Regions from separate parts of the Salegentibacter maritimus genome, predicted to be linked through region 2. Evidence: riboswitches for the same ligand, from Rfam matches in the RefSeq annotation. Region 2 holds a riboswitch; the other holds the start of a gene.

Region 1 (6,348 bases), on a different contig from region 2:
AATAGTTCTACGCGATCTGTTTCAGATAACAGTTCCAGGTGCTTTTTGGCATCCATATAATTAGACAGCGCAATATCCAGTTCGCCCTGCAATAGGTTTATTTTCCCCAAATAGATGTGTGCCCTGCCAACAGTTTGAAAATTCTTAGGTTGTTTCCTGATAATTTGAAAGCTTTCTTCTTTAGCTTTTTCCAGGGCTCTATTCTGAATTAGGGAGTCAATACTTTTAAAGTCCTTGGGGTTTTGCTGTATTCCATAACTAAAAGTAAAAAGCAGGTTGAAAAAGAGTACTATTGTAAATTTTGTAAAATAATGCATGAAGTTTAATTGGGGGGTAATGCTGTGGGATTCTGCTAGATTGGCGCTGTTTAGTACGACAAAAGTATTACATTCTTAAAGGATAAAAAATGTTATTTTACTCGATAATCGAGATTTAAAAAATCTATGGCTTGTTACAAGGTAATTACTTTTCTAAGCCAATACGTTTGCAAAAGTATAGTATTAATCTTGTTTTTGCTTTTAGCAGAAATCAATTTAAGGTTTAAGGCATCTTAGTCTACCGGTTTTTGATTTTTAGAAGTATTTTTTAGTTTGGCAGATGGACGCGGGAAGTTTACAAATGAGCTTAAGCTTATAGGTTTATCCTTATATAAAAACAATACTATTTGGAGCTGGAAAAATAGTGAAGTTCTTATATAAGGATAAATAAAGGATATTATTAGGGGCTTTACTCGGTCATAGATAGATCTGAAGCTCCTTTGATTTCCGTTGATATCTCACCAAGCCAACCAACATTTCCCTGCGCCCCTGTGTAGATGCTTATAAAATCTACACCTCTTAATGCTACGGGGTTCATATTATCATCTACTGCCCAATCCAAATCCATGGCGTTTCCGGCATAAGTATTATAATCAGCATCAAAATTGTCTACATACCCCCATTCAAGTGCATCTATAGAGGCAAATCCTTCCAGGCTCACCTTAGGGTAAACCCGGGTTCCGTTAAAACTCATTTTATCCTTTTCTTCAATAAAGAGTGGATAGTAATTCTGGGAGTGGTAGGGATTAACCATTACACTGTCCTGGTTTTTCTGGTTATCTTCCCAGGGTACATTGGCGTACTCTTTTGGATTGGTGTAGGTTAATTGATAATTCAATATAGTTTCTTCTTTTTGATGTGCACTTCCTGCTAGTTCATACCAGGTGTCATCTGGTAAGCCATTACCATTCTCATCAAAAGAAACCTTTACAATACCGGGTTCAGAAAGTCCGCCCATTGCATTACCATAAACTACAAAGTCTTTAGCATCTTCTCTATTTTCAATGGTATGATCAAAAGTGAACGTTACGTAGCCTCCCCATGCTCCTAAAGATAGAATGGCCGATTTTCCACCCACTAATTTTTCTGCGCTTTCCAAAGAACCGTAGGTTTTATTAATATATTGGCCGGGTGCAGGTTTATATTCAATAATTTCAGAAATATATTTACTGCTGTTTTCTGTTTTTGGGCGGAAATAAAGCTGATAAGGATCATTTACGGTAACTTCATAAGAGCGCAGCAGAGAGTCGTTATTCGCCAATGCTTTAAATTGTAGTGCAAATGTGCCAAATTGTTTGGGGGCGTAATGAAGGTTTTGAGCTTCAGAAACTTTATCATCACCTAGTTTCCAGCTAAAACCTGTCCCTTCCGGTAAATTTAGAATTTCAGGATTAATAGATAAAGTATCTCCCAGGGTTAATTCGTAATCTTTCTGGTAATTTAGATCCGAAAACTCCATAGGAATTATACCTGGGCCGTCATCTTTGCTACAAGATGAAAAAAGTAAAATACCTCCAATAAGGATTAATGATTTAAAAAATGATTTTTGTTGCATTTGATTTGTATAAAGGTTAATAATTGGAATTAACTTATTTTACAAAACAAAACAGCAGGGGATATAGTTAGAATAGAAGACCTACCCAAAGCAATAACTCCCGAAAGCTTTGTTCCTTATGTTTCCGGCAGGTTTTCTGACTTCTCCCTCTTTTTAAACCTTCCCATCCCAAAAGACAGTGGTATCAATAAAAAGATTTTCCTAAAAATTAAGGAAAGGATTTACAGCAGCGGGAACTGTTCAGGATTTACACCTGATTCCCTTTTAATACAATACCTTAAAAGCATTGTAACCGAAAATCCCGGCAATATTAAGTTAAATTTCTGGTTTGAGAATCTTAAAAACTGAATTTATCTTTACTTCTTTTTAGTTATAAGCTCAATGAAAGTCTTGAAATTAAATAAATAATCCCTAGTTTTATCCCGCATAAGTTCTTTAGCATACTTCATCAAACAGAAAAGGTTTTACTTAAGGTAGATTAATAGGGAATCGTGTGAGAATCACGAACTGTCGCGCAACTGTAAGTAACATAATAAAGCTACTGTCCAAAGAATTATCCACTGCATAACGCGGGAAGGATGACAGCAGCCGTTACAAGTCAGGAGACCTGCCTATTCTGATTGGACAATGCTTTCGCGGTTTGAAGCTTAGGTCTTAGAGATGTACCCGTTATAATACTTTTTATTTTACAGGAGAAGTATGTCTTTTTGGGTGTATCTTCTTTCTCCTTTTTTTTCTTATCGCCTGGCATTACGAAGCATTTATAAAGACTTTTAAAACAAATTGTTTAATTATTAAAAGTTAGAAATGCAAACGCACATTCTTGGCTATCCGCGAATTGGTAGCAACAGAGAACTCAAAAAAGCCTGCGAGCAATATTGGTCAGGCAAAAGTGAACTTCAGGATCTTCTTCAGGTAGGAAAAAAAAGCCGCCATGAAAACTGGAAGCTTCAAAAAGACGAAGGAATTGATCTAATTCCCTGTAACGATTTTTCTTATTATGACCAGGTTTTGGATATGAGCCTTACCGTAGGAGCTATTCCTGAACGTTATAGGGAGATTGAAAGTAGAAGTGACTTAACCAATCTTGATTTATATTTTGCGATGGCCAGAGGCTATCAAAAAGATGGCTTAGATATTACCGCCATGGAAATGACCAAATGGTTTGATACCAATTATCATTATATCGTTCCTGAATTTTCCAAAAATCAGCACTTTAAGCTTAACTCCAATAAGATTCTTAATGAATTTAAAGAAGCAAAGGAAGCTGGGATTCATCCTAAACCTGTAATTATTGGACTGGTTACATACCTTCTTTTGGGAAAAGAAAAAGAGGGAGGTTTTGATAAAATAGACCTTGCAGAAAAATTATTGCCGGTTTACCAGGAGCTTTTAACTCAATTACAGGAAGAAGGAGCACAATGGATTCAGTTTGACGAGCCTTTTCTAGCTTTAGACCTAGATGAGAAAGCCAGGGATGCCTACTCTTTTGTATATAATGAGCTTAGAAAAAAATTCCCTAAACTTAGATTTGTTCTCAGCACTTATTTTGAAGGCCTTAAAGACAATCTTGCCCTGGCTCTAAAGCTTCCGGTAGATGTGTTACACCTGGATTTGGTGCGATGCCCATCACAATTAGACAGGGTGCTTGAAGAAATTCCTGCTAGCTTAAATTTATCGCTCGGGATAGTAGATGGACGTAATATTTGGAAAAATGATTTTGAAAATTCCCTTCATCTTATTCAAAAGGCACAGGATAAAATAGGTTCTGATAGATTGCTACTGGCTCCTTCCTGTTCGTTGTTACATGTTCCATACGATCTTGATTTGGAGACTGAAATAAACCCTGGAATTAAGAACTGGATGGCCTTTGCCCGGCAAAAAGTAAGAGAATTAAAAACTCTTCGGGCTTTGGCTACCGGTAGTACTGAAGCGCCCCTTTTAAAGGAGTTTAAAGAGAATTTAGATGCTGTTAAGAGTAGAAAAACTTCAGAGGTAATTCACAACAAAAAGGTGAAAGATGCGGTGAGTCAAATTTCAGAAAAAGACTCACAAAGATCCAACTCCTTCAGCATAAGAAAGATTGAGCAGCAGAGAGTACTGGATTTGCCTTTGTTCGCTACTACCACCATTGGTTCGTTTCCGCAAACCAAAGAAGTGAGGAGTTGGAGGGCTCAATTTAAAAAAGGAAAATTATCAGCAGAAACATATGATAGTTTACTAAAAAAAGAAACCCAAAATGCCATAAAATGGCAGGAAGAAATAGGTTTAGATGTTCTTGTACATGGAGAATATGAGCGTAATGACATGGTAGAATATTTTGGAGAGCAATTAGATGGTTTTCTGTTTACCAAAAAAGCCTGGGTACAAAGTTACGGTAGCCGATGTGTTAAGCCTCCTATTATATATGGAGATGTCTCCAGGCCAGAAGCCATGACGGTTTATTGGTCTCAATATGCGCAATCTTTAACCGATAAATGGGTTAAAGGAATGTTGACGGGGCCTGTAACAATCTTGCAATGGTCTTTTGTTAGAGACGATCAACCAAGATCTGCCACTTGTAAACAAATAGCTTTGGCTATTCGTGAAGAAGTAAAAGATTTAGAGCAGGCCGGGATTCAAATAATTCAAATTGACGAACCTGCCATTAGAGAAGGATTACCGCTACGGATATCCGGCTGGAAAGAATATTTAGATTGGGCGGTTACTTGTTTTAAATTAGCATCGGCAGGGGTAAAAGATTCTACTCAAATTCATACACACATGTGCTATTCTGAGTTTAATGATATTATGGAGAGTATAGCAAATATGGATGCAGATGTGATTACCATTGAGTGCTCCCGATCGCAAATGGAGTTGCTGGAAATTTTTTCTGATTTTGAGTATCCCAATGAAATTGGTCCGGGGGTTTATGATATACATTCCCCCAGGGTTCCTGCCGCCGAAGAAATGCTTACTTTGCTAAAAAAAGCCGAAAAAGTAATCCCTGCAGAACAACTTTGGGTAAATCCAGATTGTGGTTTAAAAACCAGGAAATGGGAAGAAACTGAAGCTGCATTAAAAGCAATGGTTAGCGCCGCAAAAATGGTAAGAACTGCTTTGGTGGAGAATTAAAACCAACTTTTTTTATAAATACCCATGAAGCACGAAGAAAAATACTGCCCAAGATGTAAAACAGCCTTTGAATGTAAAGTTGGCTCTATAGAACTTTGCCAATGCTCTCAAGTGGTACTGGATAATGAAGAACTGGAATACATACATAAGCTTTATGAAAGTTGCCTTTGCGCTAAATGTATGAAGGCTTTAAAAACAGAGTATCGCAACCAAAATTTACAGGAAAAATTAAAGGCTATTCTGGGTGTATTTTATAGGCCGCCAAAAAATAATAAAGGCGGCTGAAGAGGCTTAGTTGGAATTTTATTGACACTGCCAAAGGGTGTAACACCCCGAGGTAGTTAACTGAAAAAGTATATTTGGTTAACAATAACAAATTAAGGCTGTCTGAAAGGTTAATTTTCACCAAACTGGATTTATTTCAGTTTAAAAAGCTCAAGGTGAATTTTTAAGGCTTTTCAGGCAGTCTTTTTATATCCTGATATCTCAATCTGCCAGGTTTATTTTTCAGTCCGGAAATTTTAACCGGTTACTTACAACCCACTTTAGCCGATATTAATAGCTGTTGATTAAAATGAGTAAAATTTGTTCAAATAAAAAAAAATGATTCTTTCCAGTTTACATCTCTTGTTCTTTTCATGACTTTTTTACTTAAGTGGGTTTACGCATTGTTAGCAGGGTCTTTTTTAAAGAAAATATAAATAGGTTCTATAAAACTATTTATAAGGCATATAAATTTTCCTCAATTTATAGGTTTTAGAAAAATAAAATAAAACTTTGGAAATAGTATATTAGCATTTTGTTAACTATTGCAAACATTATGAGTGCCTATACCTGGCGTAAAAGGTTTAAAAATGCTGCAAAAAAAACTGAAGGACGGAGATTCAAAAGCATTAGAGGAAATTTACAACCTGTATTTTTCTAAAGTATATGCCGTTGCCATAAAGTTTGTGAAAAATGAAAGTGTTGCCCTGGACCTGGTGCAGGACTCCTTTTTAAAAATATGGAAAAACCGTAGTAGCATTAATTTGGAACTCCCTTTAGATCAGCAGTTGTATGTTATTACCAAGAATGTTGCTTTTGACTATTTTCGAAAAAAAGTAAACGAAGAAAAGCTATTGAGGGAATACAAATTACACCAGGAGCAAGCCGGGAACCCTACAACTTCTAGTGAAAATAATCAGCTAAAAAAATTGAATGGCTTATTAGAGCAACTCCCTAAACGACAGCAAGAAATTTTTAAATTAATTAAATTTCAGGGATATACTTATAATGAAGTTGCTTCTAAGTTAGGTATTTCTAAACATACCGTTTCCAGCCACTTTTCAACAGCCATGAAGTTTTTAAAAAAGAATAGTAGGC
Region 2 (6,348 bases):
TCTATAGACAGCCTGTATAGTTCGGTGCAACTTTCCAGGAAACCTGCTATTACAGGACCGGCCTATTCCCTGGATATTTACCAAACCCAATTAAATATTTACGAAGAACTTCAGTTTAAGAAAAAATTTCGCGCAATTCTTTACCTGGAGGGGAATCATTTTAGCGACGATGTGCAGGATATACAGGCTTTAACCGGTATTTCTATGGATGTTGTCCTTAATGATAAGTCTAAATTTAAACCTTATTCCGAAATCTCAGGAATGTTGGGAAATTCAACCAGAACGGGCGGATATCCTTACTGGACCTTAGATAAAAGATTATATGGCGGAATGGGACTGGCATACGAATATTTAGATGAAAATAATTTTTGGAAAATTAATCTGGATGCGGGTTATTTCCTCGATACTTTTTCTGATGAATTCCAACGCTACCGCGGAAATATAACCTGGCCTATTTCAAAGTATCTTTATTTTGATGCCCGGGCCGAATTTTATACACTAAAAAACTTTTACTCCAATAACTTTACATTTGGTTTAAAATATATTTTTAAGGAGAATTAAGGCTTAATTTTAAAAGAAGCGGAAGCTTTATCAAAAACAATTAAGCCCTCAGGGAAGACACTGGAAAAGGCACCAGACTCCAACAGTTTCCGGGGAGAACCTGTACTAACTTTGTCAGGCTGCATTAAAATTATCTTATCGCACAGCTGAATGGCTAGATTGATTTCATGCGAAGCAAACACAATAGCTTTGTTTGTTTTCCTGGTAAGCTTTTTTAGCAGTTTTAGCACATAAGCTTTATGGTAAAGGTCTAAATGGGTGGTGGGTTCATCCAGAATAACCAGGGGGGTGTTTTGAGCTATAGCACGGGCTATTAATACCTTTTGTAATTGCCCGTCACTTAATTCGTAGCATTTTTTGTTTTGCAGGTCTTCAATGCCTACATGCTGCAACGCTTTCTTTATTTGGCGAAGATCATTTTTACCTAATCGGCCAATCCAATTGGTATACGGCTGCCTACCCAGTGCCACCAACTCAAAAACACTCAGATTTTTAGAAATGGGTTGCTCGGTAAGCACAAGACTTATTAAAGAGGCTAGTTCCAGGGAATCTATTTGTTTAATTTTTTGGTGTTTTACTAAAACCTCGCCTTGAAGTGCATCCTGAACACCGCTTAATGTTCGTAGAAATGTAGACTTTCCAACTCCATTTACACCAATTACGGCAACAAGTTCTCCCTGGTTTACTTCAATATCAATAGCCTTAGCAATAATGGTTTTTTTAGCTTTTGTGCTGTAGCCAATATCCAGGTTAGTGGTTTTAAGAATGCTATGTTGTTGGGATTTCTCCAATGTTAGAATAGAAATTTTCGTTTGCGAACTAAAAGCCAAATCACTACCGGGGCACCAATCAAAGAAGTAATGGCATTTATGGGGAGGGTATATTCCTGCCCCGGTAATTGGGCTGCAATATCACAAATAAGCATTAATGCAGCTCCGCCTAAAATAACTGCGGGAACTAAAATTTGGTGATTGTTTACAGGAATTACCTGTCTTATTAAATGCGGAACAGCCAAACCTACAAAAGCAATAGGCCCGGCAAAAGCAGTAATACTGCCCGCAAGTAAACTGGTAGCAATAATAATTACAAATCGGTTTCTTTTAATACTTACCCCCAGGCTTTTAGCGTATTGTTCCCCAAGCAGTAAGGTATCCAGGTTTTTTATACAAGACATGGCAAGTGCCAAACCTACCAGCCAAAAAATGGTTAAAATGCCAACTTCGTTCCACGAAAGGTCTCCTAAACTTCCAAAAGACCAGAATATATATTGCTGTAGTTGTGCTGCAGGGCTAAAATAGGAGAGAACACTTACCACTGCAGCGGTTAAACTGGCAAACATTAAGCCTATAATTAAGATGGCCATGGTATCCCTAAGCTTTATTGAAGCCAGTATTACTGCCATAAGAACCAATAAACTTCCCAGGCTGGATGCTATTACAAGGCTCCATTTAGATAACAGTACTCCTGCAAAAACACCTCCAAAAATAGAAGCTCCCATAATTACAATGGCTACGCCTAAACTTGCGCCACTACTTAACCCTAAAACATATGGCCCGGCCAATGGATTTCTAAATAGCGTTTGCATCAATAACCCGCTAATGGCCAATCCAGAACCGGTTATAATGGCTGTGATGGCTTTTGGTAACCTATATTCCACAATAATATATCGCCAGGTTTCTTTAGAGACTTCCAGGTTAAAGATAGAAGCAAAAACATCTTTAAATGGAATATTTACTGAGCCAAGGCTAATATTCAAAAATCCAAGAAATAGCACTCCCAGAAAAAGGAGTACCAGCGGAAGAACATATTTTTGGGAATGTAACAAGACCGGTTATTTATTTGGGTGTAAATATCTGAAATAAAATGAGGAGATAAAATTAATGAAGAAGCATAATAAAAAATGGATGCCTATATAAGGCCATTTTAAACTTCCGGGTGCTCAATATAAAAGATTTATGCACAATGATACTTACCCGGAAATTCAAAAAAACTTTTAGATAAGGTTTTAACCAGTGCCTTGAAGCTGCTAAATCACTCTTCCAGGGCCTTAAAAAAAGTAGTTTCGTAATTAGGAAGTAGATCTGGGTGAAATATAGCAACCAGGTCTTTTAGTACTAAATCTGGGCGTTGCGGGCCAAGTTCAAAATAAATTACTCCGCCGGTTTCACCTTTAGTAAGGCTTACGCTGTAAACATTTTTTTTCTGAAACACTTCAAATTGCCTGTAATGTTCCGATTCTTCTAAAAGTTGCGAGTAAGAAGTAAACTGTCCGGCACTTATCCAAAAATCGGCGTCCTGGGCTTTTTCCAGCACACTTTCAAAAGATAATGCCATGCTGCCGTTTCCACGGGTGTCAGAATATACGTAATTAGCATTGGCGTCTTTAATAAACTGTGCATGCCATGAGTTTCCGTAAGGTAAATACCATTGGTCTTTATACATAGCACCACTTAAGACTTTTGGGGTATTTCTAGCCGACTTTGCTAAATCTTTAGCTTCTTTATAAGCTTTTTCAATAGATTCAAACTCTTCTTCGGCTTCAGCTAACTTATCGTAAAAAGCACCAAAAAACTTGATCCATTCTGCTTTTCCAAGTGGAGTTTTTTCTGTCCAATCGCCGTTGTACATCACCGGAATTCCCATTTTTTGAATTGTTTCCAGGGTTTTGTTATTCGCATCTATAGCAAAACCAATAACTACTTCGGGTTCCAGGTCTATAAGTATTTCGGTATTGATATTTTCGTTTTTCCCCAACTCTTTAATTTTGCCGGAATTAATCAGTTTTCTGGTTTTTTCAGAAGAGATGTAATCTAAGCCCGGGAAACCAATAAGGCTGTTTTCTTCATTTAAAGCTTCGAGTGCCGGAATATGAGTGGTAGAAGTAACAACCATTTTTTTTACCGGAATTTGCACTTTTTGATCGTACTCCAAATCTTCGGGGATTTGAGCATTTTCCTTAAAAAGAAGATAAGTGAAGGGCTCTTTGGCATTAGGCCAGGGAGATTTTAGTTCTATTAGGTAGAAATCATTAAATGTTTTGATACTAAAACTCTTAGCGTAACTTAATTCAAGCGCTGTTTCAAGCTTTTTAGAAGTTGTTTTTTGTTCGTTCTGGTTATTCTTACATGCAGTTAGGAATAGAAATAGAATAACAAAATTAAGAATCCAGGTAAACTTATTTTTCATTTTAATACGCTTAAATCTAATTGGCTGAAATTTGCTTTTTCTCATTTTCCAGACTGAAACCTTGTTTGTTTTGAACATAGTGTTTCAGGTATTTTTGGAAGAGGAATTGTCAAAAGTAATATTATTTAGAATTTAATAGTTACAACTCGTATAAATGTTTAATTTCGCACTGAAATTTTTGGTTCGGATGTGTTTTATCACGCCGATTAAAAGGGAATCAGGAAAAAAGTACGAAGTTAGAAGTACAAAATACGAAGCAAGAATGTTTTATTCGTATTTCAAACTTCTTCTTCAAACTTTTGTTAAGCCTGAGCTGTTCCCGCAACTGTAAGCTAAGTTCTGATTTTTAAATCAGAATGCTTGTTGTTATCACTTCAAAAACCACTGTTCTTAGTTAAGGATGGGAAGGTAAACAACAAGACGCGAGCCAGGAGACCTGCCAAAATAGTACTAATTAATTCTTAGACTTTCGGGATAAAAGTCAGGGGCAGATGAAAAATAGACAATTTTATATTTTATTTCTTGGCTTGCTTTGTGGCTTGCCATTATGGGCTCAAAACGATACTATAAACGTTTTGGACGAGGTGTTTTTAACCGATATTAAATTAAGAGATTTCTCTACCGGACAGCATGTGAGCGTTTTAAACGATTCGGTTTTAAAGAAAAACGGAGCACTACTTACTTCAGCTTTAAATTTTAATACCAATATCTATTTTAAAGAAAATGGCCTGGGAATGGTTTCTTCGCCATCTTTTCGTGGAACAACTGCGTCTCAAACCGCGGTTTTATGGAATGGAATTAATATTAATTCTCAATTTAACGGTCAAACCGACTTTAATACCATAAACGCGGGCGGATTTGATAATATAAGTGTTCGTGGTGGGGGTGGAAGTGTTGTGTATGGCTCTGGGGCTATTGGCGGAAGTATTCACTTAAATACCCAACTTGATTTTAGTGGAAAAACAAAACAGGATTTATTTTTACAATACGGGAGTTTTAACACCTTAGATGCTCGATATAAAATTAAAACTTCAACCAAAAAATGGAGCTTAAGTGCCGCTCTTGCCAGAAACTCTTCAGATAATGATTATGAATGGCCGCTGAAAGGAAAGAAGAACGTAAATGGGAGCTTTTATAACAATAACCTAAATATTGGTTTGGCATATAGGTTTACTAAAAGAAATACCTTAAAGTTTTACAGTGAAGTTTTTGAAGGAGAACGTCATTTTTCATTGATAAGGCCTTCAGAAACTAAAACCAAATACAGTAATGTAAATTCACGGAATTTATTGGAATGGGTTAGTGAGTTTGGCAATTTTATCTCGGTAGCCAGGTTGGCCTATTTGGATGAAAACTATAGATATTATCCAAATATTGCTTCCAATAATTATACGTTTGGAGGAGCAAAGACTACCATAGGAAAGTATGATATAAAATACACACCTTCAAATACATTGCAATTTAATGCTGTATTAACCAATACCTATACCGATGGAACGGGATCGGGAATTACTGAAAATACCAGGAATATTTTTTCTTCGGCATTTTTAATGAAACACCGGCCGTTTAAGAAACTTCAGTACGAATTGGGTTTAAGAAAAGAAGTTACCAATAATTATGAGAGTCCGTTATTGTTTTCGGCGGGTCTTAATTATGATGTAACCAATTTATATAGTTTTAAAATAAACGCTTCCAGAAATTTTAGAATTCCAACGTATAACGACCTGTATTGGACGGGCGCCGGAAATCCCAATCTTAATCCCGAAACCTCCAACCAAATAGAACTTGGAAACCATTTTAACTATAAAAATTTAAATTTTAGCCTTACCGGTTATTACAACCAAATTGATGATATGATTCGTTGGCTACCCTCAGAAACAGGGGCCTGGCGTCCAATAAATGAAGAGAAAGTAGAAACCTATGGCTTTGAGGTACTCACTAATTGGCAAAAAAATATTTTAAAAAATCATAGTATAGGTGCTTCTGCAACTTATGCTTATACCGTTTCAGAAGATATGAATACCGGCTACCAGCTTATTTATGTACCCTTTCATAAAGCTACGGTGGCATTTACCTATTCTTTTAAAAATTTAAGCCTGGATTATCAGCTTTTATATAATGGAGAAGCCTTTACCAGATCAGACAATAATTCCCGTTATAATATGGATGCCTATACGGTTTCAAACCTGGGAATAGGCTATGATTTTGGAAAAAGACATAGCTATAAAATTGGGGCAAGAGTACTCAATATTTTTGATGAAGCATACCAAAGTGTAGAAAACCGGTGGATGCCCGGTAGAAATTTTAATATATACCTAAACCTTAATTTTTAAACAATGAAGAGAATTAGCAAACTATTGTCTATGGCCTTAATAGGAGGGCTTTTATTAAATTCCTGTAGTAGTGACGATGATATTGTTGATCCCGATGGGCCACAAGCAGAAGGAGATTATACCAATGGTTTTTTTGTACTGAATGAGGGGGGAATTGGTAAAAATAATAGTACGATAACTTACGTAAGTAATGATTTTTCGATCATTGATACCGAGATATTCTCTAAAGTGAATGATCAGCCAATGGGCGATACCGGGCAGAATATTA

The links. Region 2 has a riboswitch for cobalamin ahead of I6U50_RS03025 (TonB-dependent receptor plug domain-containing protein). Riboswitches for the same ligand answer to the same signal wherever they lie in the genome.
Region 1: linked by a shared signal. The riboswitch ahead of metE (5-methyltetrahydropteroyltriglutamate--homocysteine S-methyltransferase) and the one ahead of I6U50_RS03025 (TonB-dependent receptor plug domain-containing protein) in region 2 are both predicted to bind cobalamin.

The regions. Positions count from the first base shown of each region.
Region 1 covers NZ_JAEHNY010000017.1:35,370-41,717, forward strand. Annotated here, with positions in the region: gene I6U50_RS15255 (tetratricopeptide repeat-containing sensor histidine kinase) at 1-317, opposite strand, end outside; gene I6U50_RS15260 (hypothetical protein) at 727-1,872, opposite strand; cobalamin riboswitch at 1,982-2,184, opposite strand; cobalamin riboswitch at 2,315-2,501, shown strand; gene metE (5-methyltetrahydropteroyltriglutamate--homocysteine S-methyltransferase) at 2,680-4,986, shown strand; gene I6U50_RS15270 (cysteine-rich CWC family protein) at 5,011-5,271, shown strand; gene I6U50_RS15275 (RNA polymerase sigma factor) at 5,841-6,348, shown strand, end outside.
Region 2 covers NZ_JAEHNY010000002.1:227,381-233,728, reverse strand. Annotated here, with positions in the region: gene I6U50_RS03045 (DUF2194 domain-containing protein) at 1-561, shown strand, start outside; gene I6U50_RS03040 (ABC transporter ATP-binding protein) at 558-1,352, opposite strand; gene I6U50_RS03035 (iron ABC transporter permease) at 1,355-2,386, opposite strand; gene I6U50_RS03030 (ABC transporter substrate-binding protein) at 2,593-3,747, opposite strand; cobalamin riboswitch at 3,910-4,205, shown strand; gene I6U50_RS03025 (TonB-dependent receptor plug domain-containing protein) at 4,239-6,080, shown strand; gene I6U50_RS03020 (YncE family protein) at 6,084-6,348, shown strand, end outside.